DNA from 4 places in the Streptomyces sp. PsTaAH-124 genome. Region 4 is predicted to be linked to each of the others. Evidence: riboswitches for the same ligand, from Rfam matches in the RefSeq annotation. Region 4 holds a riboswitch; each other region holds the start of a gene.
The links. Region 4 has a riboswitch for thiamine pyrophosphate ahead of thiO (glycine oxidase ThiO). Riboswitches for the same ligand answer to the same signal wherever they lie in the genome.
Positions count from the first base shown of each region.

Region 1 (7,253 bases), on a different contig from region 4:
ATTACACGTCCCGCGTCTCCTGGCTCAAAGATCTGCTTGAGTCCGTACACGACGGACCGCAGGTTGCGCACGCGCTCCTGTACCTCACGGAGTTCAGCCTCCGCCTCCAGGAGTTGCCGCTGCGCCACCCCCAATGCGTCCCGAAGTGCTTGGTCCTCTGCCATGATCCCGAAGGTTAGCACATCTGAACGCGACGAACGCGTGGCAATTTCTGAACGCGCAACGTGGGGCTCAGCCAAGGATTGCCTAACTTGGGCACCTCTTGACCTTGGAATGTAGCCAATCAAAGCCGCATAGCGTAGCAATCCGGGCAAATCTTTTGGACTAGCCGCATCGAACAAACGCCCCATGAGTCAACGTGAAGCTCGAAGTTCGTTGAAAGCTGTAGCTAAGCGTTCGAATTGCTGTTGATCATTGGTGTAAGACGGTTGCTTGGTGTGACGCCGTACTGTGCGAGCCGCGCACGAGGGACGGACGATCGCCGGGGCCGTCTGTGGGCCGTCCGAGGTGGATCGGCGACGACAGATGGCGACCGCCAGTGACAGGCGTCCAGGCCGTGACCCGCAGGTCACCCAAGTCGATCTGCGACACTGGTACCACCATGCCCAAGCCCGGAGAACTCACTTTCGTCGCGCCGCGCGGAGCCCAGAAGCCGCCGCGGCATCTTGCCGATCTCTCGCCCGCCGAGCGCAAGGAGGCTGTGGCCGCGATCGGTGAGAAGCCGTTCCGTGCCAAGCAGCTCTCGCAGCACTACTTCGCGCGGTACGCGCACGACCCCGAGCAGTGGACGGACATCCCGGCCGGCTCGCGGGAGAAGCTGCGCGAGGCGCTGCTGCCGGAGCTGATGACGGTCGTACGGCATCTGTCGACCGACGAGGGGACGACGCGCAAGACGCTGTGGCGGATGTTCGACGGGACGCTCGTCGAGTCGGTGCTGATGCGCTACCCGGACCGGGTGACCATGTGCATCAGCTCGCAGGCCGGGTGCGGGATGAACTGCCCGTTCTGCGCGACCGGGCAGGCCGGACTCGACCGCAATCTGTCGACCGCCGAGATCGTGCACCAGATCGTGGACGGCATGCGCGCGCTGCGCGACGGCGAGGTGCCGGGCGGACCGGCGCGGCTGTCCAACATCGTGTTCATGGGCATGGGCGAGCCGCTGGCCAACTACAAGCGGGTGATCGGCGCCATCCGTGCCCTGACCGACCCGGAGCCGGACGGGGTCGGGCTGTCGCAGCGCGGCATCACCGTGTCCACGGTCGGCCTGGTCCCGGCGATCAACCGGTTCACCGACGAGGGCCTCAAGTGCCGGCTCGCGATCTCCCTGCACGCCCCCGACGACGAGCTGCGCGACACCCTCGTGCCGGTCAACACGCGGTGGAAGGTGCGGGAGGTGCTGGACGCCGGGTTCGAGTACACCGCCCGGTCCGGGCGGCGGTTGTCCATCGAGTACGCGCTGATCCGGGACATCAACGACCAGGCGTGGCGCGGCGACCGGCTCGGCCGCCTCCTCCGGGGCAAGCCGGTGCACGTCAACCTCATCCCGCTCAACCCGACGCCGGGCTCCCAGTGGACCGCCTCGCGGCCCGAGGACGAGAAGGCGTTCGTCGAGGCGATCGCCGCGCACGGAGTGCCGGTGACGGTCCGGGACACCCGCGGCCAGGAGATCGACGGGGCGTGCGGACAGCTGGCCGCCACGGAGCGGTAGCCGAGCGGTGGCCCAGCGACAGCCGGGCGGTAGTCTGAGGGCCGTACAACACATCTTCATATTCCGACAGGGGAGCGCCACAGCGCTGAGAGTGCGGCACCGGCCGCAGACCCTCTGAACCTCGCCCAGGTCATTCTGGGTAGGAAGTTCGGTCATCACTCGAGCTGTTGCGCCCTGCCCGGCGTCCCGCGTCCCGCGCGGTCACCGGGCAGGGCCGCGTCTCTTCCTGGCCACCATCCAGGAGGAAAATCCAGTGCACCACAAGACGTTCGCCGCCGCGGCGGCCGGCCTCGGCCTCGTCGCCCTCTCCGCGTGCGGGTCCTCCGGGGGCGAGGCGGACAACTCCACGACCGTGACCGTGGTCAGCCACGACTCGTGGGCCGCGTCCAAGAGTGTCGTCGCGGACTTCGAGAAGCGCTCCGGATACAAGGTCCGCATCCTCAAGGACGGCGACGCCGGACAGGCCGTCAACAAGGCCATCCTCACCAAGGACAACCCGCAGGGCGACGTCTTCTTCGGCGTCGACAACACGCTGCTCTCCCGCGCCCTCGACAACGGCCTCTTCCAGCCGTACGAGGCGAAGGACTCCGGCACGGTCGACCGGCGCTACCGCGTCGACCAGGCCAAGCACCGCGTCACGCCCGTCGACACCGGCGACATCTGCGTCAACTACGACAAGAAGTACTTCGCCGACCACAAGCTGGCCCCGCCCGCCTCCTTCGACGACCTCCTGAAGCCGCAGTACAGGAACCTCCTGGTCACCGAGAACGCGGCGACCTCCTCGCCCGGCCTCGGCTTCCTGCTCGGCACCGCCGCCCAGTACGGCGAGAAGGGCTGGCAGGACTACTGGAAGAAGCTGAAGGACAACGGCGTCAAGGTCGTCGACGGCTGGGAGCAGGCGTACAACCAGGAGTTCTCCGGCTCCGCGGGCGGCCGGAAGGCCAAGGGCGACCGGCCGCTCGCCGTCTCCTACGCCTCCTCGCCGCCCGCCGAGGTCATCTATGCCGACCCCAGGCCGAAGACCGCGCCGACCGGCGTCGTGGACGCCACCTGCTTCCGGCAGGTCGAGTACGCCGGGCTGCTCAGCAACGCCGGGAACACCAAGGGCGGCAAGGCGTTCCTCGACTTCCTGCTCAGCAAGGAGTTCCAGCAGGACATGCCGCTGAACATGTTCGTCTACCCGGTGCGCGCGGGCGCCGCCGTGCCCGCCGACTTCACGGCGTACGGCCCGCAGGCCAAGGACCCCCGGACCATGGCCCCCGACCGCATCGCCGCCAACCGCGACCAGTGGGTCAAGACGTGGTCCTCCCTCGTAGTGAAGTAGCCCCCGCGGCAGGCCCCGCCGCGGGGGACCGGGCGCGGCGCCGCCGGGCGAACGCGGCGCGGCTCGGCCTGATGGCCGCGCCCGTCGCGTTCTTCGCGCTGTTCTTCGCCTACCCGGTGGCCGCGATCGTCCGGCGCGGCCTGTACTCCGGCGGCGCCTGGCAGTGGGGCCCGTTCGGCGAGGTGCTGGGCCGGGCCGACATCCGGCACGTGCTGTGGTTCACCACCTGGCAGGCGCTGGCCTCCACCGCGCTCACCCTGCTGATCGCCCTGCCCGGCGCCTATGTGTTCGCCCGCTACGACTTCCCGGGACGGAATGTACTGCGGGCCGTGGTCACCGTGCCGTTCGTGCTGCCCACGGTCGTCGTCGGCACCGCCTTCCTCGCCCTCGTCGGACGCGGCGGCCTCCTCGACGACCTGTGGGGGGTGCGCCTGGACACCACCGTGTGGGCGATCCTCCTCGCCCATGTCTTCTTCAACTACGCCGTCGTCGTACGGACCGTGGGCGGCCTGTGGGCCCAGCTCGACCCGCGGCAGGAGGAGGCCGCGCGGATGCTCGGCGCCTCGCCGCTGACGGCCTGGCGCAAGGTCACCCTGCCCGCCCTGGCACCCGCCGTCGCCGCCGCCGCGCTGATGGTCTTCCTGTTCACCTTCACCTCCTTCGGCGTGGTGCAGATCCTCGGCGGCCCCGGCTTCTCCACCCTCGAAGTGGAGATCTACCGGCAGACCTCGCAGATGTTCGACCTGTCCACGGCCGCCGTCCTCACCCTCGTGCAGTTCGCCGCCGTGGGCGCGATCCTCGCCGTGCACGCCTGGACCGTACGGCGCCGGGAGAGCGCGCTGCGGCTGGTGGACGCCGCCCGCACCGCCCGCCGCCCGCGCGGCGCCGGACAGTGGACGCTGCTGGCCGCCGTCCTCGCGAGCATCGCGCTGCTCGTGCTGCTGCCGCTCGCCGTGCTGGTGCAGCGCTCGCTCACCGCACCCGGCTTCGGCTACTACCGCGCGCTGACCGACCCGGACGGCGGCACCTTCCTGGTCGCGCCGCTCCACGCGGTCGGCGCCTCCCTGTCCTACGCCGCCGCCGCGACCGCCATCGCCGTCGCCGTCGGCTCCCTCGCCGCCGCCGCGCTCACCCGGCGGGACGCCGGACGCCTCGTCCGCGGCTTCGACGCACTGCTGATGGTGCCGCTCGGCGTGTCGGCGGTGACCGTGGGCTTCGGTTTCCTGATCGCCCTGGACAAGCCCCCGCTGGACCTCAGGCAGTCCTGGATCCTGGTCCCGCTCGCACAGGCCCTGGTCGGCGTGCCCTTCGTCGTACGGACCATGCTGCCGGTGCTGCGCGCGGTCGACGTACGGCTGCGTGAGGCGGCGGCCGTGCTCGGGGCGTCGCCGTGGCGGGTGTGGCGCGAGGTGGACCTCCCGCTGGTGCGGCGGGCACTGCTGATCGCCGCCGGGTTCGCCTTCGCGGTCTCCCTCGGGGAGTTCGGGGCGACCGTGTTCATCGCCCGTCCCGACAACCCGACCCTGCCGGTGGCCGTGGCCCGGCTGCTCTCCCGGCCCGGCGACCTCAACTACGGCCAGGCCATGGCCCTGTCGACGATCCTCATGGTGGTGTGCGCGGTGGCGTTGCTGGTACTGGAGAGACTGCGCGGCGGCGAGCGGACGGGGGAGTTCTGATGCTGCTCGACCTGCGCGGTGCCACCGTGCGCTTCGGCGGCCGGGCCGCCCTGGACGCCGTCGACCTGGCGGTCGCCGAGCACGAGACCGTGTGCGTGCTCGGCCCCAGCGGCAGCGGCAAGTCGACACTGCTGCGGGCGGTGGCCGGACTCCAGGCGCTGGACTCGGGGCAGGTGCTGCTCGACGGCCGCGACCAGGCGCGGGTGCCGGTGCACCGGCGCGAGGTCGGCCTGATGTTCCAGGACCACCAGCTCTTCCCGCAGCGGGACGTGGCCCAGAACGTCGCCTTCGGGCCGCGGATGCACGGCGCGACCCGGCCGGAGCAGGCCGCGCGGGTGGCCGAACTCCTCGAACTCGTCGGCCTGCCGGGCGCGGGCGCGCGTCCGGTGGCCGCCCTGTCCGGCGGCGAGCAGCAGCGCGTGGCCCTCGCCCGCGCCCTTGCGCCCCGGCCCCGGCTGCTCATGCTCGACGAACCCCTCGGCCAGCTCGACCGCTCGCTGCGCGAACGGCTCGTCGTCGAACTGCGGGAACTGTTCGGGCGGTTGGGCACCACCGTGCTCGCCGTCACCCATGACCAGGGCGAGGCGTTCGCGCTCGCCGACCGGGTGGTGGTGATGCGGGACGGCCGGATCGCCCAGTCCGGTACGCCGCTCGAGGTGTGGCAGCGTCCCGCGGACGCCTTCGTCGCCCGCTTCCTCGGCTTCGAGAACGTGATCGAGGCGAAGGTCGACGGCACGGCTGCCCTCACCCCCTGGGGCAAGGTCCCGGTCCCCGAGGACGCGCCCCAGGGCACCCGGACCCTCCTCGTACGCCCCGCCGGTGTCCGCCTCGTCCCGGCGGAGGAGGGCCTGCGCTGCACGGTGGCCGCCCGCACCTTCAAGGGCACCCATGTCGCCCTGCGCCTCCAGCCGCGCGACGCGCCGCCGCTGGAAGCCGCCTGCCCGCTGCGCGCGGCCCCCGGGACCGGGGAGGAGACGGGCGTGGCGTTCGACCCGGACGACGTGGTGGTGCTGGGCTGACGACCGTACGCCGACGCCTTCCCCCTCCGGTGCGTCGGCGTACGGGAGCGTGCGGCGCTCAGCGCTCGCTGTGCGCGCCCCGTCGGCGCAGCCCGTAGAACACCGCGCCGCCACCGACGGCGACCAGGGCGGCCGCGATGCCGACGATCAGGCCGGTGTTCGAGTTCGCCCCGGTCTCGGCGAGGTCGGAGTCCCCGGCCGCGGGCGAGGGGGCACTGCTCCCGGCGCCCGCGGGAGCGGCGGCGCTCAGCGAGGCGGTCGGTGCCGGGGCCGGTGCGGTGGACTGCGTCTGCGGGGGCGTCGGCGCCGTCGTCGTCGCGCTCGGCGTGGGCGCCGGGGCGGTGGTGCCCGGCTGCGACGGAGTGGCGGGGGTGCTCGGGGACGCCGTGGCGCTCGGGGAGGCCGGGGAGCAGGCGGTGGAGGGCGCGGTCAGGTCCGGCCGGATGTCCTGGTCGACCAGGGTGCCGCCGGCCTTGACGTGGACGCGGTAGACGGCGCCGGGCCGCCAGTCCTCGGTGAACGTGATCTCGGTGCCCCGCGCCGAGCCCTTGACCGACTGCTCGCCGATCTTCTGCGCACCGGCGCCGCTGTCCTGCCGGTACACGGTGACGACGGCGGGGGTGCCGGACCGGTCCTTGTCGGTGACGACGATGACGCCCTGGCCGCCGGTGCAGCGGGCCTCGGCGGAGAACTCGCTGATGTCGCAGGCGAACGCGTGCCCGGCGGCGCCGAGAGCGAGCGCGGCGGACGCGGCGGCGACCCCGAGGGCACGCCCGGAGCGCACGGAACGCGCGGTACGGCGGGGACGGGAGGGAGAAGAGGGGAACGAGGGAGAAGAGGGGGACAAAATAGCCACGGTGCCCTTCACGGTTGCACAAGTGCGGGAAGCGGAAGGGGGGTTGGGGCGGCCGAGAGAGGCGAGGAGCGCCCCGGCACCCCCAGGGGGCACAGGTCTACAAGTGCCCCGCTGGGGGTGTCAACGGATAAGCGGAGGAAGGATGTTTACTTTGCTTGTTCCTTAACTCCGTTGTCCCTCGGGCGGGTTCAGCTCTCCACCGCCGCCGGGTCCATCCACACGATCTCCCAGGAGTGGCCGTCGAGGTCGTCGAAGGAACGGCCGTACATGTACCCGTGGTCCTGCGTCTCGCCGCTCACCGTGCCGCCGGCGGCGACCGCCCTGTCGATCATCTCGTCGACCTTCTCGCGGCTCTCGGCGCTCAGACAGAGCAGCACCTCGCTGGTCCGGGTGGAGTCCGCGATCTCCTTCCCGGTGAAGTCCGCGTACCGCTTCTTGCCGAGCAGCATGGCGATGATGGTGTCGCTGATGACGACGCAGGCGCAGTCGTCGCCGGAGAACTGCGGGTTGATGGTGTAGCCCAGCTCGGTGAAGAACGTCCGCGACGCGGCCACGTCCTCGGTCGCCAGGTTCACGAAGATCATCTGCTGGTAGGCGTGCGACATGGTGGGTCTCTCCCCGCTCGGGTGTGTGCGCTGTGCGTGAGCCGTTCGGAAGGGTGGACCGGGGC
Region 1 is NZ_KB892171.1:100,358-107,610, forward strand. It holds gene rlmN (23S rRNA (adenine(2503)-C(2))-methyltransferase RlmN) at 602-1,708, shown strand; TPP riboswitch at 1,767-1,872, shown strand; gene B086_RS0118840 (thiamine ABC transporter substrate-binding protein) at 1,962-3,032, shown strand; gene B086_RS0118845 (ABC transporter permease) at 3,104-4,708, shown strand; gene B086_RS0118850 (ABC transporter ATP-binding protein) at 4,708-5,727, shown strand; gene B086_RS0118855 (LAETG motif-containing sortase-dependent surface protein) at 5,786-6,511, opposite strand; gene B086_RS0118860 (VOC family protein) at 6,772-7,188, opposite strand.
Region 1: another riboswitch for thiamine pyrophosphate. It lies ahead of B086_RS0118840 (thiamine ABC transporter substrate-binding protein); the one in region 4 lies ahead of thiO (glycine oxidase ThiO).

Region 2 (7,253 bases), on a different contig from region 4:
GGCCCAACGTCTCCTATCCCACCTTCGCCGCGAAGACCTTCGCCACCCTGGACCAGATCAGCGACGGCCGGCTGACCGTCCACTTCATCACCGGCGGCAGCGACCACGAGCAGCGCCGCGAGGGCGACACCCTGACCAAGGACGAGCGCTACGCCCGCACCCGCGAGTACATCGGCGTCGTCAAGAAGATCTGGACCACCCGCGAACCCTTCGACCACGAGGGCGAGCACTACCGCTTCCACGACTTCGTCAGCGATGTCTTCCCCGTCCAGCAGCCGCGTCCCGGCGTCTCGTTCGGGGGCTCGTCGCCCGCCGCGTACGCCGCGGGCGGCGCCGAGGCCGACATCTACTGCCTGTGGGGCGAGCCGCTGGCCCGGACCGCCGAGCAGATCGAGTCCGTGCGCGCCGCCGCGCGGGCGGCGGGCCGCACCGACCTCCCGCGCATCCAGGCCGCCTTCCGCCCGATCATCGCCCCGACCGAGGAACTGGCGTGGGAGAAGGCCCACCGCACGGTCGGCGCCATCCGGGAGCGGCGGGCCGCCGGTGCGGTACGGCACCACCGGGGCGACGCGCCGCAGAACACCGGCTCCCAGCGGCTGCTCGACATCGCCGCGCAGGGCGAGCGCTACGATCGCGCGCTGTGGACCCCCACCGCCGCCGCGACCGGCGGTGCGGGCAACTCCAACGCCCTGGTCGGCACCCCGGAGACGGTCGCCCGCGCGCTGCTGGACTACTACGACCTCGGCGTCGACATCCTCTCCGCCCGGGGGTACGACCTGCTGGACGACGCGATCGACTTCGGCCGGTACGTGATCCCGCTCGTCCGCGAGGAGGTCGCCAGGCGCGACGCCGAACGCGCGGCCACGGCCGCCGCCGACGCGGCCGGGCAGGGTTCCCGGGTGCTGGCGCAGGCGGGTGAACGGGCGTGAGACACAGGCGACCTGAGCGGCCGTCAGGTGTGTGCGCCGCCCGCGAGCGCGACCCTGGCGATCTCGACGGCGGTGGCGTCCGACGCCATGGAGCACAGCACCTGCCCGCCGACGTGCTGGAACCGTATGCGCTGGACGGTCATGCGGTTGCCGCCCTGGCCGACCGTCGTGGTCTCGGCGCGCTCCACCACGCGGATGTCCCGCCAGGGGTGCGCGACGGCCTCGTCCCTGCCGGTGAGGACGAGGCCGCCGTCGAAGGCATGCATGCGGGGCAGGCGGCCGTCGCGGTGCCTCTCGTGGCGCAGGGCCGCGAGGGGCAGCGCGACGGCGAGGGCCAGGAAGGCGGCGCCGAGCGCGGTGACCGCCGTGCCGTGGGAACCGGCGGTCAGGCCGATCCCCGGCGCCAGCAGGACGACTCCCGCCCCGAAGCCCGCGCAGCCGACGTCCCCGCCGCCGAGCGCACGGGTGGCGCGGTGCGCGCCGAACCCGTGCCGCTCCGCGACCCGGGCCGCATGCTCGGTCGCGGCAACCGCCCCGGACCGCGCGGCCCGCGCCCCCGTGGCGTTCCCCGCCTTCTCGTGCGCCACCCGGCCCACCGCCTTCCCCTGCGGCCCCGCCCGGCCCGTCCGCGGGACACCTCGCTGCGGTGAGCATGCCCAACTACGGGTTGGCGCGCACGGTTTCGGCGAGATCGGTGCTCTCGGCGGCCGGTGCCGTCAGCGCCGCAGCCGCAGCCCCCGCAGCGGCGCGTAGACGAGCAGCGCGGCCACGAACGCCACCGGATAGGCGAGGTCGGCGCCGTGCAGCGCCTCGGCGGCCGGACCCAGGTAGAGGCCGGTGTTCATGAAGGGCACCGCGGCGGCGAAGGCGACGGCGAACGCCGTCAGCGCGGGCCACCACGGCTGCGGGCGGGCCGTCTCCTCGGCCAGGTCGACCGGGCGGCCGCCGCGGGCCCGTGCGCGGGCGGCCCAGTCGACGATGACGACGGCGCAGAACCCGGGGATCCAGTACCCGACGAAGAGCAGGACGTTCTGGAAGCGGGCGGTGGTGTCGGCGGCGTGCATCCAGAGCACCAGCGGGAAGCCGAGGACCGCGGCGAACGCGGCGGCCACCGGGCGTGGCAGGCGCACCCCCATCGTCTGGAGGGCCAGCGAGCCGCTGTAGTCGTTCATGGCGTTGCTGCACAGGGCCGCCAGGGCGACCGCGAGCAGCCCGAACGCGCCGAGGGCGCCGCCGCCGAGGAGCCGGTCGACGCCCCGGGCGGTCTGGTCGGTGAACTGGGCGGCACCCCACAGGCCGAGCGCCTGCACCGCGACGAACGACAGGCCGATGCCGAGCAGGGTGCACCAGAACATGCGCGGACGGGAGGCCGTCCGGGGCAGATAGCGGCTGAAGTCGCTGGCGTAGGGGGCCCAGGACAGGGCGAGGCTCAGCGCGACGGTGCAGGTCAGGACGAACGCCCCGGCCCGGTCGGCGCCGTGCGCGGTGGCGCTCGCGCCGGTGTGGCCGCCGTCGGCGAGCTTGACGGCGACGACGGTGAAGGCCGCGGCGAGCCCGAACGTCATGACCGTCTGGAGGCGGTGGATCGCCTCGTAGCCGAGCACGCCCAGCGCGCCCTGTCCCGCCATCATCACCAGCACCCCGGCCCAGAACGGCCAGCCGCAGAGCTGGGCCAGCGCGTCCCCGCCGAACAGGCCGATCAGGGCGTCCCAGGCGATGGAGGACAGCCATTGCAGCGCGCCCGGCACCGTGACGGCCCGGCCGAAGGCGAGGCGGGCCAGCGGCAGCTGCGCCGCACCGGTCCGGCTGCCCCAGGTGCCCAGGTAGGCGGTCGGCACCGCGCCCAGCAGGGTGCCGAGGACGACGGCGGCCAGCGCGGTCGGGAAGTCCAGGCCGAGCGTGATGCCGACCGTGCCGGTGAACACGCCGGTCATGGTCAGATTGGGGGCGAACCAGACGGTGAACAGCCGCGCGGGGCTGCCGTAGCGGGCGTCCTCGGGGACCGGGGCGATGCCCCGCGCCTCCATGCGCAGATCGCCCGGGGCCGTCGGCATCCGCCCGTCGAAGACGTGCCGGGGATCTCCGGGGGCCGCTTCACCGCGGGCATACGGCACTGACATGTGACATCCCTCCGCCAGTCCTAACTGGTTCAGGTTCGACGGGTGTGATCTCAGCCCCCGTGCGGGGGCACCCCGTGTCCAGGTACGCCGGTCAGGATAGCCCCGCCCTCCCCGGCGGCGTCGGGGAGGGCGGGGCAGGGCGGGGGAGGGGAGGGGCGGGTCAGCGGCCGGTGCCGGGCTCCGGGTCCAGGGCGAGGACGGCGAAGGTGGCCAGCCAGTGGTCGGTGGTGAAGTCGCCGCGCTCCACGGCGGGCAGGCCCGCCGCGAGATGGGCGTCGGCGGCCCCGGCGAGCCGGGCGCGGACCGGTCCGTCCGGCAGCGCCGCCGCCAGGGAGCGCAGCGCGGCGGCCCGGCTGAGGGCGAGGCCGAGCAGATGGCCGATCTGCGGATCGGTGTGGTCGGAGACCACGGGCACGTCCAGCGGCGGGCAGGGCGCCCCGGTGCCCAGGGCGGGCAGGAACCGGTCGAGCCAGGACGCGAACCGCTCCGGCTCCAGCACCCGGCGCACGGCGTCGGCCTCGGTCAGGGCGGGAGACAGGAAGTCCTGGCCGGAGGGCTCCCAGTGCGCGGGCGCGTCGTGGTCGTCGGCGAACCAGGCCAGCAGCCGGTCCCGCACGGCACGGTCGGTCGCGGGGGACAGCTCGCCCGAGTCGAGGGCGAGGCCGAGCGCGAAGGCGCTGTTGGGGTGGTTGCCGTGGCGTACGGGATAGGTGGCCTTGGGCAGCCAGTCGGCCAGCAGCCGGTCGACGGCGGCGACGCCCGGTGCCAGCGCCGCGGCCCAGCGGGCGCCCGGCTCGCCGCCGTGGGCGCGGCACTCGGCGGCGAGCGCGAGGAGCCAGGCCCAGCCGTAGGGCCGCTCGAAGGAGGGCCGGTCGAGCAGGTAGGCGGCCTCGGCGGCGATGTGCCCGGTGCTGAGGTGCCGGTCGAGCACGGCGGTGAACGGCGCGGTGCCGGGCAGCGCGGGGGTGCCGCCGTAGCGGCGCAGCAGCCGTACCAGCAGCCAGTGCATGTGGACGCTGGAGTGCCAGTCGTAGGCGCCGTAGAAGGCCGGATGGAGGGTGCTGGGCCGGGTGTCCTCGTCCGGGGCGGCCACCAGGTGGGCGGGGAAGTTGGGGTACTCGCGGGTGATGTTGGCCAGGGCGAGCCGGGCGAAGGGCGCCGCGTGGGAGGCGAGGGGCATCAGTGGGTGGCCCCCTCGGTGACGCGCAGGTCCTGTCCGGCGGGTGTGCTCGCGGCGGCGGCCAGCAGGGCGCGCAGCCCGCGGGCCACGGTGGCGGGCTCCAGGGCGGGCGCGGAGCCGTCGGTGACCTGCTCCGGCGCCCAGGGCACGTGCACGAAGCCGCCGCGCACCCCGGGGAACTCGGTGGCGAGCAGATGGCCGAGGCCGTAGGCGACGTGGTTGCAGACGAAGGTGCCCGCGGTGTTCGAGACGGCGGCCGGGACACCGGCGGCGCGCAGGGCGGCCACGCACGCCTTCACCGGGAGTGTGGAGAAGTAGGCGGCGGGGCCGCCGGGGATCACGGGCTCGTCGACGGGCTGGGCGCCGGCGTTGTCGGGGATGCGGGCGTCGTCGATGTTGACGGCGACGCGTTCGACGGTGACGGCGGGCCGGCCGCCCGCCTGGCCCAGGCACACGACGAGGTCGGGGGCGCTCGCCCGGACGGCGTCCCGCAGCGCGTCGAGGGCGGCACCGAAGACGCAGGGCAGCTCGGCGGCGGTGACGCCGAGGCCGGTGGGCGGTTCGGCGGCCAGCAGCGAGGCCGCCTGCCAGGACGGGTTCACCTGTTCGCCGCCGAACGGGGCGAAGCCGGTGACGAGCACACGGGTCATGGGGCTTCCTTGAGGAGGTACGAGGGCCAGGGGGCGGGACGGCGGGCGCGGCGGCCCGCGGGCTCAGAAGGCGAAGACCGCCATGATCACGATGCAGCAGCCCAGCAGCGGGATCGCCGTGGGTATCTGCGCCTTGATCGGCCCGTACTGGTCCTTCAGTTCGAGCAGGGTGGCCGGGACGATGTTGAAGTTGGCGGCCATCGGGGTGCACAGCGTTCCGGCGAAGCCCGCCAGCATGCCGATCGCGAGGACGGCGGCCTCGTTGCCGTGCATCTGCTGGATGAGGACGGGCCAGCCGATCGCCGCGGTCATCACCGGGAACGCGGCGAACGCGTTGCCCATGATCACGGTGAACAGGAACATGCCCAGGCAGTACGCCAGCACGGCGAGGTACTTCGAGTTGTCCGGCAGCACATCGTCCACGATCTTGCCGACCTGGGTGCCGACCCCGGCCAGCGCGAAGATCGACCCGAGCACGGCGAGCAGCTGCGGCAGCAGCAGCGCGGAGCCCATCGCCTCCAGCATCGAACGCCCGGAGTGCAGCGGGACGGAGATCTTCCGCTCGCCGGTGACCAGCATGCCGACGACGAGGGCGACCACGCAGCCGACCCCCAGGCCGATCAGGGTGGCCTTGCCCGTCTCGAACAGGCCGGAGTCGTCGAGCACCGAGGCGCAGATGATCGCGACGACCGGGATCGTGAGGGCCGGAACGAAGATCTTGCTGCCCAGCCGGGCGGCCGAGGTCTCGCGCTGCTCGGCGGTGGTGGTGACCGGGACGCCCTTGCCGAGGAAGTTGAATCCGGCGAGCACGATCAGCACGAGGACCGCCACGCCGAGCGGTTCGGCGGGCAGCGTCCAGCCGCCGTTGTGCGCCTCGCCGTTGGCGACGCCGGTGCCGTAGGGGAAGGTGAGCCCGAGCAGGCCCCAGAACGCGGCGGAGGTCCACCGCTTCGGGTTGCTGCGGTCGGCCGCCATCTGCACGGCCATCACGACGAAGACGAGCCCCACCAGCCAGTAGAGCCATTCGACCTTGATCACTTGGCGGTTCCCTTCGGGAGCGGCAGCTCGTGCTCGGCGGCGGCCAGCGCCATGTCGCGTTCCAGTTGCCGGTCCAGGAGCAGCAGCCGGGCTCCGTGGATGAGGAAGGCGCACACGGCGAGCGGGATCGCCCACAGGGCCAGCTGGGTCGGTTCCAGTTCCTGGTGGTACGTCGAGTTCACGAATCCGGTGATCAGGAGGATCGAGCCGATCGCGATGAAGCAGTCCTCGCCGAAGAAGACACCCACGGTGTCGGCCGAGGCGGCGTAGGAGCGGACCTTCTCGCGCATCCGCTCGGGCAGCGCCGCGCCCGTGGTGCGCTCGGCCGCGGCCTCGGCCATGGGGGCGACGAGCGGCCGTACGGTCTGCGCGGGGCCGCCGATGCTGTTGAGGCCGAAGGCCGCGGTGACCTGGCGTACCAGCAGATAGACGGTGAGGAACCGGCCGGCGCTGAGGCTGCCGAGGCGGCCGATGAGATTGCGGGCCTGTTCGCGCAGGCCGTAGCGCTCCAGGAGGCCGATCACCGGGAGCACGATGGCGAAGACGGTGACCGAGCGGCTGTCGGCGAAGGACCGGCCGAAGGCCGCGAGGACCTCCTGCGGGTTCATCTTGCCGAGCAGGCCGGTGACGATCCCGGCGACGCCCACGACCAGGACGGGGTTGCGGCGGGTGACGAATCCGAGGATCACCACGACCACACCGAGGAGAACGATCATGCGCGGCCTTCTTCGGGCGTTGGGGACGGGGGCGCCCCGCGGGGGACGCGGATCCGGGACCGGATCCATGGGGAAGATGCACGGACCTTAGGCGATCGTTGAACGATCGAACAAGGGGTGAATTCACACTGCTGCCATCGGGCCGACATGTTCCCCCTTCGCCGGATCGTCCGCCACCCCCTTGTCGGATCGTTCAACAATCGTCTACGTTCAGGGTGTGATCGACCTCAACGCGGACCTCGGTGAAGGCTTCGGCCGCTGGACCCTCACCGACGACGACGCCCTCCTGTCCGTCGTCACCAGCGCCAACGTCGCCTGCGGATTCCACGCCGGCGACCCCGCCGTGATGCGCCGCGTCTGCGACCTCGCCGCCGAGCGCGGCGTACGCATCGGCGCCCAGGTGTCCTACCGCGACCTGGCCGGGTTCGGCCGGCGCGCCATGGACGTGCCCGGCGACGAACTCGCGGCCGAGATCGCCTACCAGATCGGCGCCCTCAAGGTCTTCGCCCAGGCCGCGGGCGCCGACGTGGTGTACGTCAAACCGCACGGCGCCCTCTACAACCGTACGGTCCACGACGCCGGACAGGCCGCCGCGGTGATCGCCGGAGTGCGCCTGGCCG
Region 2 is NZ_KB892164.1:212,074-219,326, forward strand. It holds gene B086_RS0111735 (LLM class flavin-dependent oxidoreductase) at 1-929, shown strand, start outside; gene B086_RS0111740 (hypothetical protein) at 953-1,516, opposite strand; gene B086_RS0111745 (purine-cytosine permease family protein) at 1,646-3,049, opposite strand; TPP riboswitch at 3,039-3,134, opposite strand; gene B086_RS0111750 (DUF2891 domain-containing protein) at 3,210-4,229, opposite strand; gene pcp (pyroglutamyl-peptidase I) at 4,229-4,879, opposite strand; gene B086_RS0111760 (DUF979 domain-containing protein) at 4,943-5,917, opposite strand; gene B086_RS0111765 (DUF969 domain-containing protein) at 5,914-6,633, opposite strand; gene B086_RS0111770 (LamB/YcsF family protein) at 6,851-7,253, shown strand, end outside.
Region 2: another riboswitch for thiamine pyrophosphate. It lies ahead of B086_RS0111745 (purine-cytosine permease family protein); the one in region 4 lies ahead of thiO (glycine oxidase ThiO).

Region 3 (7,253 bases), on a different contig from region 4:
TGGAACTGCGGTACGAGACCCGTGATCCCTATGCCGTACGGCTGACCTTCCATCTGCCCGGCGACGCCCCTGTCACCTGGGCCTTCGGCCGGGAACTGCTGGTCGACGGGGTGGGCAGGCCGTGCGGCGACGGCGATGTGCGCATCGGTCCCGCCGACAACGAGGAGCTGGCCGAGGTACTGATCCGCCTTCAGGTCGGCGCCGACCGGGCGCTGTTCCGGTCTTCCACCGCGCCCCTGGTGGCGTTCCTCGACCGCACGGACAAACTGGTCCCGCTGGGCCAGGAGGGCGCTCTGGAGGACTTCGACGCGCATCTCGACGAGGCCCTGGACCGCATTCTGGCGGAAGAGCAGAGCGCGGGCTGAAGCGTTTCGGCAACCGAGTGTGCGGAGGAGTAACGCTTCACCACACGGTCCGTGACCTTTTCGCCGTCCCTGCGGGCCATGGTCCCGCCCGGGGGCGGATCACCGTTTGCGGCGCCTGCCCCGGCCGCCGCGCGCCGGTGCGGGCAGCCCCGCCGCGGCAGGGGCGGCCACCGGCTGCGGCCGGTCGGCCGCGACGACGAGAGCCGCCAGCGCCGTGGTGACCGGCACCGAGGCGACCAGGCCGATCGAGCCCACGAGCGTGCGCACGATCTCCTCGGCGACGAGTTCGCTGGTGGCCACCGTCCCCACGCTGCTCTGCGCGATCGAGAAGAGCAGCAGCAGCGGCAGCGCCGCGCCCGCGTAGGCCAGGACCAGGGTGTTGACGACGGACGCGATGTGGTCGCGCCCGATCCGGATGCCCGCGCGGTACAGCCCCCGCCAGCCCATCGCCGGATTGGCCTCGTGCAGCTCCCAGACCGCCGATGTCTGCGTGACCGTCACGTCGTCGAGGACACCGAGCGACCCGATGATCACCCCGGCGAGCAGCAGGCCGCTCATGTCGATCGACGGATACAGGCCATGGATCAGTCCGGTGTTGTCGTCGGTGTTGCCGGTGAGGGAGGCCCAGCCGATGAACAGCGAACCCAGGACGCCGATCAGCACCAGCGAGACCAGCGTGCCGAGTACGGCCACCGAGGTACGGGCGGACAGGCCATGGCACATGTACAGCGCGATCAGCATGATCGCGCTCGCTCCCACCACGGCCACGACCAGCGGATTCGACCCTTGCAGGATCGCGGGCAGGATGAAGAGGTCCAGCACCACGAAGCTGATGGCCAGCGCGACCAGCGCCATCACCCCGCGCATCCGCCCGACGACCACGACGGCGAGTGCGAAGATTCCGGCCAGCAGCGCCATGGGGAAGCCGCGGCTCACATCCGTGACCGAGTACTGCAACTCCCTCGGCGCGGCGGGCTCGTAGGCGGCCACGATCCTCTCGCCCTGGTGCAACTGCCGCGACTGGTCCGGCTGCACGATCTCCGTGAAGGTACGCCCCTTGTCCTTTCCGGTGTCGACGCGGATCGTGGCCTTCTTGCAGGTGCCGGACGCCTGCGCCTGGGCGGAGGCGCCCTCGGCGGTGGAGGTGTCGCCGGTCGGTGTGTCGCCCGAGGTGTTCACCGCCTTGCAGCTCACCGCCACCACCTGGGTGACCGTGGCCTGCTGCGTCTGCCGGTCGAAGCCCACGCCGGTGCGCTGGTGTGCGGGGGCGCCGCCGGGCCAGAGCACGACGAGCCCGACCACCACGGCGGCGGCGAACGGGACCAGAACCGCAGCGATGATCTTGCGGAGGTGCTGCGAGACAGGCGCGGCCGGGCCATGACTGTGGCCGTGCGCATGCCCGTGACCGTGTCCGGATCCATGGCCGTGCCCGGACTCGGGGCCGGGGCGTGGTTCCGGCGGCGGATGGGGGAACTGCTGCGTCGTGGTCACCGACCGATCATCGCAAGAACGCCGGGGGCCCACTGTTCACCGCGCCACACATGGCGCTAGCGTGGAGGCACCTTTGCACACGCGGGAGCTCGGAGCACCGGGCTGAGAGGGCGCTGACCTTCGTCTTCGCGATGTTTCACGTGGAACGTACGACGTTCCCCGGGAAATGCCGCCGGACGGAAGCCGCTGCGTCGACCGCCGAACCTGTTACCGGGTAATGCCGGCGTAGGGAGTAGGTCTCATGACCAACAAGGACGCACGCACGCCTGCCTCCGTCCAGGACGAACAGTCCCCGGAGGCCGGGAAATCCATCGGCTGGCACAAGGCGTATGTCGAGGGCACCCGCCCCGACCTGCGGGTGCCGGTCCGTCAGGTGCACCTCACCAACGGGGAGTCGGTCACCCTCTACGACACCTCGGGCGCGTACACCGACCCGCTCGTGGACACCGACGTCCGGCGCGGTCTGCCGCCGCTGCGGGAGAACTGGATCATCGCCCGCGGCGACACCGAGGAGTACGCGGGCCGTCCCGTCCGTCCCGAGGACGACGGGATCAAGCACACCTCGCCGCGCGGAGGACTGCGCAACCTCGACGCGGTGTTCCCCGGCCGGCCGCGCCAGCCGCGGCGGGGGCGCGGCGGACAGGCGGTGACGCAGCTGGCCTATGCGCGCCGCGGGGAGATCACCCCCGAGATGGAGTTCGTGGCCCTCCGGGAGAACGTCTCCCCCGAGGTCGTCCGTGAGGAGATCGCCGCCGGCCGTGCGGTGCTCCCGGCCAATGTGAACCACCCGGAGATCGAGCCGATGATCATCGGCAAGCGGTTCCTGGTGAAGGTCAACGCCAACATCGGCAACTCTGCGGTCACCTCCTCGATCGAGGAGGAGGTCGAGAAGATGACGTGGGCGACCCGCTGGGGCGCCGACACCGTCATGGACCTTTCCACCGGCCGCAACATCCACACCACACGCGAGTGGGTGCTGCGCAACTCCCCCGTCCCCATCGGCACGGTGCCGCTCTATCAGGCCCTGGAGAAGGTCGACGGCAGGGCCGAGGAGCTGACCTGGGAGGTCTACAAGGACACGGTCATCGAGCAGGCCGAACAGGGCGTGGACTACATGACGGTCCACGCCGGCGTACGCCTCGCGTATGTGCCGCTGACCGCGAACCGCAAGACCGGCATCGTCTCGCGCGGCGGCTCGATCATGGCGGCCTGGTGCCTCGCGCACCACAAGGAGTCGTTCCTCTACGAGAACTTCGAGGAACTCTGCGAGATCCTCGCCGCCTACGACGTCACGTACTCGCTCGGCGACGGCCTCAGGCCCGGATCCATCGCGGACGCCAACGACGAGGCACAGTTCGCGGAGCTGCGCACGCTCGGGGAACTCAACACGATCGCCAAGCGTTTCCACGTACAGACGATGATCGAGGGCCCGGGACATGTCCCGATGCACAAGATCAAGGAGAACATCGACCTTCAGCAGGAGATCTGCGATGAAGCTCCGTTCTATACGCTCGGCCCGCTGACGACCGACGTCGCCCCGGCGTACGACCACATCACCTCCGGTATCGGCGCCGCCATGATCGCCTGGTGGGGCACGGCCATGCTCTGCTACGTCACGCCCAAGGAGCACCTCGGCCTGCCCAACCGTGACGACGTCAAGACCGGCGTCATCACCTACAAGATCGCCGCCCATGCGGCCGACCTCGCCAAGGGGCACCCGGGAGCCCAGGAATGGGACGACGCGCTCTCCGACGCCCGGTTCGAGTTCCGGTGGGAGGACCAGTTCAACCTGGCCCTCGACCCGGACACGGCCCGGGAGTTCCACGACGAGACCCTTCCGGCGGAGCCCGCCAAGACCGCCCACTTCTGCTCCATGTGCGGTCCGAAGTTCTGCTCGATGAAGATCTCGCAGGACATCCGCCGCGAGCACGGCACCGGCCGGGCCGAGACCGACATCGAGGAGGGCATGGCCCAGAAGTCGAAGGAGTTCGCCGCGGCGGGCAACCGGGTGTACCTGCCGATCGCGGAGTGAGACCGGTGTGACAGCCGGCGGCTGCCGGTGCCGGAGGGGGCGGCGGATCCCGTCCCCGTCCGGCACCGGTCCGGTCGCTCACTCCGGGCGGTGTTCCGGACCCCCGAAGTCCGGGCTGGAGAAGTCCGGGCTGGAGTAGCTCGGACGGGAGCCCGGGGCCGCCCCGTCGTCCGGGCTGCTGAAGCCGGGGCGGCCGTAGCCCAGATGCGGCATCCGGCCGCTCGGGGCCGCGGGGTCCACGCGGTGCGGCGCCGCACCGGCGGAGGCCGCGAGGGCCTCGCGCAGGAACGGCAGGAGGCCCCGTTCGAGCAGGGCCTCGCGCCAGGCGTCCCGGGCCCGTGCGAGGTCCTCGTCGAGGACGCCGTACGGCACGGCGTCCGGTGCGGGCCGGTTGCGCAGCGCGGTGGCCAGCAGTGCCACACCGGCCGCCAGGAGGGCCGCCGCGGTCACGGCGCCGAACACCCAGCCGACGGTGACCAGACTCTGCGCGAAGGCCGGTGCCGGGTCGAGGGCCTTCAGGGCGTAGCCGACGAGGAGGAAGAGGGCGGCGGCGATCCCGGCGAGGACGGGGGCGAGAACCGCGACCACCGCGGCGGCCCCCGCGCCGCCGGTCTCCACGGCCTCGCCGGCGGTGGCCGCGAGTTCCGGCGCGGCCGGGTCCGGTTCTGCGGTGCCGGGGTCCCGGACGGCCGGCGCTCCGGCCGGTGCCGGCCGACGCAGCTTTTCGCGGACCGTCACGTAGTGGTGGTACTCGGTCGCCGCGGCCGCGGTGATCAGGGCGGTGGCGTTGAGCGCCATGGTGCGCAGCTGTTCGGTGGTGAGCCGCTGTCCGACGGCGGTCGCTTCCAGGTGGTGTGGGGCGGAGCGCAGCGCCTCATCGAGGATCCGCTCGTACTCCCGGCGGTCCTCGCTCAGCAGGTGCTGCGGAACGCTGTTCATGTGCATCCCCCGATGCTCCGTAGGGCTTGGGGCTCGCATGACAGCGAGCCGTCGGGCAGAAACGGAGGGGAGCCTGCTACGGATAAACCGATGGTAGAGCCGCGACGGTGCGCGGTGACAGGGGGTTTCCACAAATTGCGTGCCGGGCCGCGGCCGGGCCCGGCACCGACGGGGTGGCCGTCGAACGATCAGACGTCCAGCGGAAGTTGCTGGACCAGCAGCTTTCCGGCCATGGTCACGCCGCCGTCCATGGCGATGGCGAGGCCCTCGGCGTAGACGTGCGGTCCCTCCACGACGGGACCCGCGGCCTCGTCGCCGTCCTCGGAGCCGACTTCGCCCAGCAGATAGGGGATGGGGCTGTGGCCGTGCACGATGCGGGCGCCGCCGTAGGTGCCGAGCAGCGAGCGCACGGCGTCGGCGCCGCCCTCGTCACGGAAGGAGAAGCGCTTGGTGAACTTGCGGAACAGGTCCCAGCACTCGTCCGCGTCATTGCGCGTGAGGGTGTCGTGGACCGTGTCGTTGACCGCTTCGATCGAGTCGCCGTAATCGAGGTAGGAGGTGGTGTCGGAGTGCACGAGGAGGTAGCCGTCGACCTCCTCCATCGCGTCGAGGCGGGCCATCCACTGCAAGTGGTGGTCCTGGAGGCGGTCCATGTCGGACTTCTGGCCGCCGTTGAGCAGCCAGGCCGCCTGGAAGGTGGCGGTGCCCGCACCGGAGTTGACGGGGGTGTCGCCGAACCGCTTGGCGCCCAGCAGCAGCAGCTCGTGGTTGCCCATGAGGGCCTTGCAGTAGCCGCCGGCCGCCGCCGCCTCGGCGGACAGCCGCATCACCAGATCGATGACGCCGATGCCGTCCGGGCCGCGGTCGGTGAAGTCGCCGAGGAACCACAGCCGCGCGGTGCCAGCGCACCACTGGCCCGCGGCGTCGACGAGTCCCTGCTCCTGGAGCGCGGCGACCAGTTGGTCGAGATAGCCGTGCACGTCGCCGACGACGAACAGGGGTCCGGGCCCGGCCGGGGCCTGCGCGGCGACGGGGTCCACCGTCACCTGGACCGTGTCGCCGCGGTGGATGACGGGCAGGTCGCGCTGGGTCGGCGTGTACACGTCCGGGTAGCCCTCCTCGGGCGCCGGGCGCTCCTCCTCGTGCGGCGGCGCGCTCTCGGCGGGAGGCGCGCCGGTGGGGTACGGACCGGCCTCGTTCATGTACGCGGGCACGCGGAAGTCGCGCAGTGTCGCCGTCCGCTCCACCTCGGGTCCCTGACCGGCCCCCTGAGTCATCGACCCCTCCACCATCGCGCCGCGTCTGCACCGCTTCGGACTGCCTGGTCGCAGCGGCCCGCGGTGTCGTGCGCCCATCATAGGAATGCGGATCGCGCCGTGTGATGACCCAGGGGTGGTGAATCGGAACGGGACTCAGGTTCACCGTGGCTTTCGCCCCGTTTGGACACTCTTCGGCGGGCCCGCGGCGCGACGCTCCTACTGCTCCTCCGGTGACCGGGGCGGGCTGACGGTCGTGCGCGGCGGGCGCCGCTGCGAGGAGGTGCGCACGATCAGCTCGGTCGGTATGACCTGCTCGACCGGCTGGTCCGACTCGACTCCCTCGATGGCGTCGATGAGGAGCTGGACCACCGCGGTGCCGATGCGGCGCGGTTTGAGGGAGAGCGTGGTGATCGGCGGCTCGGTGTTGGCGTAGACCGTGGACTCGCTGCAGCACACCAGCAGCAGATCGTCGGGGACGCGCAGGCCGTAGCGGCGGGCGGCGGCGAGCAGGTCCGTGCCGTTGGGGTCGAACAGCCCGTAGACGGCGTCGGGCCGGTCGGGGCGCGCCAGCAGCCGGTCGGCGGCGACGGCGCCCGCGCACGGATCGTGTGCGGGATAGGACTCGTAGACCGGGTCCTGGCCGACGCGCTCGCACCAGCGCAGGTAGGCGGTCGTCGACAGATGGGTGTACGTGTCGGTGGTGGTGCCGGTGAGCAGGCCGATGCGGCGGGCGCCGGCCTCGGCGAGGTGGTCGAGGATGTCGAGGACGGCGGCCTCGTGGTCGTTGTCGACCCAGGCGGTGACCGGGAGGGCGCCGGCCGGGCGGCCGTCGCTCACCACCGGTAAGCCCTGCCGGACCAGCTCGCTGACGACCGGGTCCTGGTCGGAGGGGTCGATGACGACCGTGCCGTCCAGGGCGACGTTCGACCACACGTCGTGGCGCGAGGTCGCCGGGAGGATGACGAGCGCGTAGCCGCGGGCGAGCGCGGCCGAGGTGGCGGCCCGCGCCATCTCGGCGAAGTACGCGAACTCGGTGAAGGTGAAAGGTTCATCCCCGTACGTCGTCACGGTCAGGCCGATGAGGCCCGACTTCCCGGTACGGAGCGTGCGTGCTGCGGCCGAGGGGCGGTACCCCAGCCGGTCGGCGACCTCACGGACATGGCGGCG
Region 3 is NZ_KB892163.1:64,526-71,778, forward strand. It holds gene B086_RS0109905 (SsgA family sporulation/cell division regulator) at 1-365, shown strand, start outside; gene B086_RS0109910 (YibE/F family protein) at 465-1,856, opposite strand; TPP riboswitch at 1,928-2,105, shown strand; gene thiC (phosphomethylpyrimidine synthase ThiC) at 2,098-3,888, shown strand; gene B086_RS0109920 (hypothetical protein) at 3,967-4,833, opposite strand; gene B086_RS0109925 (metallophosphoesterase) at 5,016-6,119, opposite strand; gene B086_RS0109930 (LacI family DNA-binding transcriptional regulator) at 6,303-7,253, opposite strand, start outside.
Region 3: another riboswitch for thiamine pyrophosphate. It lies ahead of thiC (phosphomethylpyrimidine synthase ThiC); the one in region 4 lies ahead of thiO (glycine oxidase ThiO).

Region 4 (7,253 bases):
GGGGGCGCGGCCAGTACTGAGGTCGGCTCAGGGGCAGGGCAGCGAGGCCGCCGGAGCGCCGGTGGGGCCGTCCGAGGGCCGAGGAAGCTGCCCGGGGGCGGCCGGTGAGGCTGCTTCAGAAACGGTACTGCTCGTCGTAGCCCGCGCCGTGCGGCGCCTGGCCCTGACCCTGGCCGTGTCCCTGACCCTGGCCGTGCCCTTGGCCGTGGGTGCCGTCGCCCTGCCCGTCGCCCTGGTACGGGTACGGCTGCTGCTCCGGCGGGAGTTGGCCGCCGTAGGGGTCGTCGCTGCGCTGCTGCGGGACCCACACGCCGCCCGCCGGGGTCTCGCCGCCGTAGCCGCCGCCCGGACCGCCCGCGGCGTACTGGTCCTGGCCGCCGTAGCCCTGCCGCCCGTAGTCACCGGGGTAGCCGGTGCCGGTGCCGCCGTCGTAGGTCTGGGTGCCGATGTACGGGTCCGAGTAGGCGGCGTACTGCTGCTGGCCCGTGCCGTCGTAGGCGTACCCCTGCTGCTGGTACCCGGAGTAGTCGTAGCCGTAGCCCTGGTCGGGGGCCTGGGCGGTGGCGGCGTACGGGTCCTGGGCCGGGCCGCCGGTGGCGGGGGCGGTGCCGCCGTAGACGCCGTAGGAGCCGGTGTCGTCGGGCAGCGGCTGCGGGGCGTAGACGGCGGTGGACTCGGCAGCCGTGGGCTCCAGCGGGCGGGCCGGGGTGAAGACGTCGTCGGGATCGTCGTCGTGCCCATAGGCGGAACCGTCGGGTCCGGGCCCGTCGTGCACGGAGGCCGGGTCATCGGCGCCGAACGCCTCACCGGGTCCGTCGACGGCGGCCTCCGGACCGGAGTTCTCCGGGGCCGCGTCCTTGCGGCCGCCCCTGCCCCGGCGGCGCTTGGTGCCCTCCGCGCCGCCGGGCTGCCGCACCGCCCAGCCCGCGACGAAGCCGCGGCGGAAGGACAGCGTCACATAGGTCTGCCCGGTCGCGAAGGCGATCGCCCCCAGGGCGATGACCAGGACGGACGGCATGAGCACACCGAGCACCACGCAGAGGAAGCCGCCGAAGGCGAGCAGCCGCCAGCGCAGCCGCGCCTTGTACTGCAACAGCACTTCGCCGAGCAGCCACAGTGCGACGCCGCCGAACGCGATGTAGAGGACCGCCCAGCCCATGTACGCCCCTCTCCCAGTGGCCGTTCCGCAGTGTGTCGCACACGGATGCGACCGGTCTAGGCCCGCGGTGAGCGGTGCGGGCCCAGATTCTCGTGGATCTCCAGCGTCGCCGTGGAGTTGTTGAGCGTGATGAAGTGCAGTCCGGGCACTCCTTCGGCCAGCAGCCGCGCGCAGAACTCCGTGGCGAACTCGATGCCAATGGAGCGTACAGCGGCCGGATCGTCCTGCGCCGCGAGGATGCGCTCTTTCAGGGCGCCGGGGAAGACGGCGTTGGTGAGCGACGGGATCCGCGCGAGCGTCTTCACACTGGCGATGGGCATGATCTCGGGGATGATCGGGGTCTCGCAGCCGGCCGCCGCGACCCGGTCGCGCAGCCGCAGATAGTCCTCCGGGTCGAAGAACATCTGGGTGACGGCGTAGTCGGCGCCGGCCCGGCACTTGTCGACGAAGTGGCGGACGTCGGTGTCCCGGTCGGCGGAGCGCGGGTGCATCGCGGGGAAGGCCGCGACACCGACGCAGAAGTCACCGGAGGTCTTGATCAGCTCGACGAGTTCGGCGGCGTAGCGCAGACCGCGGGGGTGGGGCACCCACTCGCCCATCGGGTCGCCGGGCGGGTCGCCGCGCAGGGCCAGCATGTTGCGGATCCCGGCGTCGGCGTACTGCCCGATGATGTTGCGCAGGTCGGCCACGGAGTGGTCGACGGCGGTGAGGTGGGCGATCGGGGTGAGCGTGGTGTCCGAGGCGATGGCCTCGGTCGCCTTGACCGTGCCCGCGCGGGTGGAGCCGCCCGCGCCGTAGGTCACCGAGACGAAGTCGGGCGCCACGGCCTCGACCCGGCGCAGCGCGTTCCACAGGTTCCGCTCGCCCTTCGGGGTTTTCGGGGCGTAGAACTCGAAGGAGTACGTCGTCTTACCGGTCGCGAGCATGTCGCGGACCGTGCGGGCGTGGTCCGACCTGGTGGATGCGGTGCCGAGGGCCATACCCGCAGGTTAGCCAGGGTGCGGCGGCCACCCAACCGAACGATGGCTTTTTGCCCGATTTGCCGAATTGTTGTCCACTCCTTGGACACTTTCTGTCCACGGACGCGCCGGGCCGGTCCGCGGCGGGGCTGAGACCGCGGCCGGGGCAGGGCCGGGGTCAGACCGTCTCGCGCAGCCGCTTCGCGAACTCCGCCGCCGCGGCGCCGGGGTCAGCGGCCGCGGTGATCGCCCGGACCACGACGACACGCCGGGCGCCCGCCTCCAGCACCTGGTCCAGATTGCCCAGGTCGATGCCGCCGATGGCGAACCAGGGGCGGTCGGTGCCCAGGGAGGCGGTGTACCGGACCAGGTCGAGGCCGGGCGCGTGGCGGCCGGGCTTGGTGGGGGTGGGCCAGCAGGGGCCGGTGCAGAAGTAGTCCACGCCGTCCTGGACGGCGGCAGCGGCGGCCTCGGACTCGGCGTGCGTGGAGCGGCCGATCAGGATGTCGTCGCCGAGGACGGCGCGGGCCGCCGGGACCGGCAGGTCGCCCTGGCCCAGGTGCAGCACGTCGGCGCGGGCCGCGTGGGCGACGTCCGCGCGGTCGTTGACCGCGAGCAGTCTGCCGTGGCGGGCGCAGGCGTCGGCGAACACCTCCAGGTGCTCCAGCTCCTCCCCGGCCTCCATGCCCTTGTCGCGCAGCTGCACGATGTCGACCCCGCCCGCGAGGACCGCGTCCAGGAACTCGGGCAGGTCGCCCCGGTCCCTGCGGGCGTCCGTGCACAGATACAGGCGCGCGTCGGCCAGACGGGCGCGGGCGGCGGCTGCGGTGTCGGACATGCGTGGAGTCCCCCTGCGATCGGATCAGTCGTGCGTGGTCGTGCGTGTCGTGCGTGCTGCGGGGCTGCGGGGCTGCGGGGCGTGCGTACCGCGCGTAGTTCCTACGCCGTATGCGTACGTGTGCGTGCATGGTGGCGTTCCGGTCGCCGTGCGGGCCGGAGGCGAGGCGTGGGGCGCGCGCGGCGCGCACGCCCCGCACGGCTCGGTGGGCCGGTCGTCCCGGCCGCGGACTCAGACGGCCAGCGCCTGGGCGCGGCGCTTCACCTCCGTGCCACGGTTCTCGCTGAGGGCCTGCGCGGGGGTGCCGGGCAGGCTGGGGTCGGGAGTGAAGAGCCACTCGATCATCTCTTCGGCCGTGAAGCCGTCGTCCCGCAGCAGGGTCAGGGTCCCGGTCAGGCCCTTGACGACCTTGTCCCCGTCGATGAAGGCGGCGGGGACGTGCAGCGCGCGGTTCTCACCCCGGCGTACGGCGATGAGCTGGCCCTCCTTCACCAGCTGCCGCACACGCGTCACCTCGACGCCGAGCATCTCGGCGATATCGGGGAGGGTGAGCCAGGCGGGGACGAGCCCATCGGTCTTCGCGTCAATCTCGGTCACGGAACCAAGCGTGCCATCTGCCACTGACACGCGGAAGCCGACCCCGTCCACCCGGGCGGCGCGGCGGCGCCGCGCCCCGGGACCTCTCCTAGGGCCTGTCGTCAAATTCCCGCCTGCCCCGCGACGCCATGCACGCACTCTCGCCGCACCGGGACCCGACCCGAGTACGTCCAGTACGCAGGCCAGGACCCGGCACGCCGAGAGCACGCACCTGACGCCGCGAAGCCCGCCCTCCGGGCGGACGACGGGAATTTGACGACAGGCCCTAGGCGACGGCCGTCTTCAGCGGCCGCGCCGGGTCCGCCAGCAGCTCGGGGTCCATCGGCGCGCCCCCCTCGATCAGCCGTCTGCCCTGGGCGAGATCCCGCGGCCGGCCGACCGCCAACAGGGCGACCAGCCGCCCCTGGCGCAGCCAGCAGACCGTCCACGCCGGGCCGGACGGCTCGCCGCGCCAGACCATGGCGTCGGCCGCCGTGTGGTGCCCGGCGTACTGCACGAACCGGCCGAACTGCTCGGACCAGAAGTACGGCACCGGGTCGTAGGCCGCGGGGGTCAGGCCGATCACGTCGGCGGCGACGGTGCGCGGCCCCTGGAGCGCGTTGTCCCAGTGGTGGACCAGCAGGCGTTCGCCGTAGCGGCGCGAGGGGAAGGAGGCGCAGTCGCCGACCGCGTACACGTCCGGCGCGCCGGTGCGCAGACGGTCGTCGGCGAGCACTTCGCCCCACTCGCCCAGGGCGATGCCGGAACCGGCCAGCCAGCCGGTGGCGGGGCGGGCGCCGATACCGACGACCACGGCGCCCGCGGGCAGCCGCTCGCCGTCGTCGAGGACGACCGCGCCGGGCTCGACGGCCGCCACGCGCGCGTGGGTGCGCAGTACGGCGCCGCTGTCGGCGTACCAGGCGGTCATCGGCGCGGCCACCTCGGCGGGCAGGACGCCCGCCAGCGGCCGGCCCGCGGCCTCCACGACCGTCACGGCGCAGCCCGCCTCGCGCGCGGCGGTGGCGAACTCGGCGCCGATCCAGCCGGCGCCGACCACCACGACGTCCCGCTGCCCGGCGAGGACCGGGCGCAGCCGTTCGGCGTCGTCCAGGGTGCGCAGCAGGTGCACACCGGGGACGTCCTCGGTGCCGGGCAGCCGCACCGGTTCGGCGCCGGTGGCCAGGACGAGCACGTCGTACGGGACGGGCCCCTCGGAGGTGTCGAGCACATGGGCGTCGGTGCGTACGGCCAGGGCCGCGCAGCCCAGGCGCAGCTCGACGCCGAGGGCCTCGAAGTCGACGTCGAAGGCGGAGCCCTCGGCCTTGCCGAGCAGGACGGCCTTGGACAGCGGCGGCCGGTCGTAGGGCTGGTGGGGTTCGGCGCCGATCAGGGTGACCGTGCCGGTGAAGCCCTGTTCGCGCAGGGCGACCGCGGTCTGCACGCCGGCCATGCCCGCGCCGACGACGACCACGCGCCGCGGCTGCGGCGCGCCCTGCCGGGTCCGCCCGTGCTCCTGCTCCTGCGCCTGTCCCGGTTCCGGTGTCTGCTCGCTCACCCGATCACCATAGTCACCTGACAAGGCGTCAGGCAGGGGGCCGGTCCGGGCGCGGGTGCCGGTCCGGTCCGGGCCCCGGTCCGCGGGGAGGCGGCGCACCGGAGGCTCCCTTACAGGGGCGCTGCTCGTGGGGCTAGGCTGGCGACCGTACAAGCACTCGCGGGAGCCCGGACGCACCGGGCTGAGAGGGAGGCTGGCGGCCTCCGACCGTACGAACCTGATCCGGGTCATGCCGGCGAAGGGAGGGGCTGGACGCCCATGTCGTCGCCACGTACGTCAGACGTCCTCGTCGTCGGGGGCGGAATCATCGGGCTCGTGACCGCCTGGCGGGCGGCCCTGCGCGGGCTGTCCACGGCCGTGGTGGACCCCGAGCCGGGCGGCGGGGCCGCGCAGGTGGCGGCCGGGATGCTGGCCGCCGTCACGGAGCTGCACTACGGCGAGGAGACGCTGCTCGGCCTGAACCTGGCCTCGGCCCGCCGCTATCCGGACTTCGCGGCCGAGCTGACCGAGGCCACCGGGCACGACCTCGGCTACCGCCGCTGCGGCACGCTGGCCGTCGCGCTGGACGCCGACGACCGCGCCCACCTGCGGGACCTGCACGCCCTGCAACTGCGCTGCGGGCTGGAGGCGGAGTGGCTGTCCGGGCGGGACTGCCGCCGGCTGGAGCCGATGCTCGCACCGGGTGTGCGCGGCGGCCTGCGGGTGGACGGCGACCACCAGATCGATCCGCGCCGCCTGTCCGCCGCCCTGGTGGCCGCCTGCGAGCACGCCGGGGTGGTCTTCCACCGCGACCGGGCCGAGCGGCTCACCCTCGCCCGGGACCGGGCCGCGGGCTGCGTCCTGCGCGACGGCACGGCGCTCGCCGCCGAGCAGGTGGTGCTGGCCGCCGGCAGCCTCAGCGGACGCCTGGCGGGGGTCCCGGACGAGGTGCTGCCGCCGGTGCGCCCGGTCAAGGGGCAGGTGCTGCGGCTGACCGTGCCGAAGCGGTACGCGCCGTTCCTGAGCCGTACCGTGCGCGCCGTGGTGCGCGGCGGCCACGTCTACCTGGTGCCGCGTCTGAACGGCGAGCTGGTCGTCGGTGCCACCAGCGAGGAGCTGGGCTGGGACACGACGGTGACCGCGGGCGGCGTCTACGAGCTGCTGCGCGACGCGCACGAGCTGGTGCCCGGGATCACCGAGCTGCCGCTGACCGAGACCCGCGCCGGGCTGCGTCCCGGTTCCCCGGACAACGCCCCGCTGCTCGGCCCGACCGGTCTGGACGGGCTGCTGCTGGCCACCGGGCACCATCGCAACGGTGTGCTGCTCACCCCGGTCACCGGCGACGTCATGGCGCACGTCCTGACCACCGGCGCGCTGCCGGACGAGGCCCGTCCCTTCACCCCGCGGCGGTTCGCCGCCTCCCGCACGGAGCAGCCCGTATGAACACCTCCGCACCCCTGCCCCCGTCCCCGCTCCTGTCCGTCTCCGTCAACGGCGAGCCGCGCGAGATCGCGCCCGGCACGGCCCTGGACGCAGTCGTGCGCGCCGTGACCGCAGCGCCCTCCGGGGTGGCCGCCGCCGTCAACGAGACCGTCGTCCCGCGCGCGCAGTGGCCCGCCACCGCGCTGTCCGAGGGCGACCGCGTCGAGATCCTCACCGCTGTCCAAGGAGGCTGACCCATGGCCGACGACCCCTTCCTCCTGGGAGGCACGTCCTACACCTCCCGGCTGATCATGGGCACCGGCGGTGCGCCCAGCCTGGACGTGCTGGAACGGTCCCTGGTGGCCTCCGGCACCGAGCTGACCACGGTCGCGATGCGCCGGGTGGACCCCTCCTCGCACGGTTCCGTGCTGTCCGTGCTGGACCGGCTCGGCATCCGGGTGCTGCCCAACACGGCGGGCTGCTTCACGGCGGGCGAGGCGGTGCTGACCGCCCGGCTGGCCCGCGAGGCGCTCGGCACCGACCTGGTCAAGCTGGAGGTCATCGCCGACGAGCGCACCCTGCTGCCGGACCCGATCGAGCTGCTGGACGCGGCGGAGACGCTGGTCGACGACGGCTTCACGGTGCTGCCGTACACCAACGACGACCCGGTGCTCGCCCGCAGGCTCCAGGACGTGGGCTGTGCCGCGGTCATGCCGCTGGGCTCGCCGATCGGCTCCGGCCTCGGCATCCGCAATCCGCACAACT
Region 4 is NZ_KB892169.1:142,717-149,969, reverse strand. It holds gene B086_RS0116140 (hypothetical protein) at 116-1,159, opposite strand; gene metF (methylenetetrahydrofolate reductase [NAD(P)H]) at 1,216-2,139, opposite strand; gene thiE (thiamine phosphate synthase) at 2,297-2,956, opposite strand; gene B086_RS0116125 (Rv2175c family DNA-binding protein) at 3,188-3,553, opposite strand; gene B086_RS0116120 (FAD-dependent oxidoreductase) at 3,819-5,087, opposite strand; TPP riboswitch at 5,237-5,348, shown strand; gene thiO (glycine oxidase ThiO) at 5,346-6,509, shown strand; gene thiS (sulfur carrier protein ThiS) at 6,542-6,742, shown strand; gene B086_RS0116105 (thiazole synthase) at 6,746-7,253, shown strand, end outside.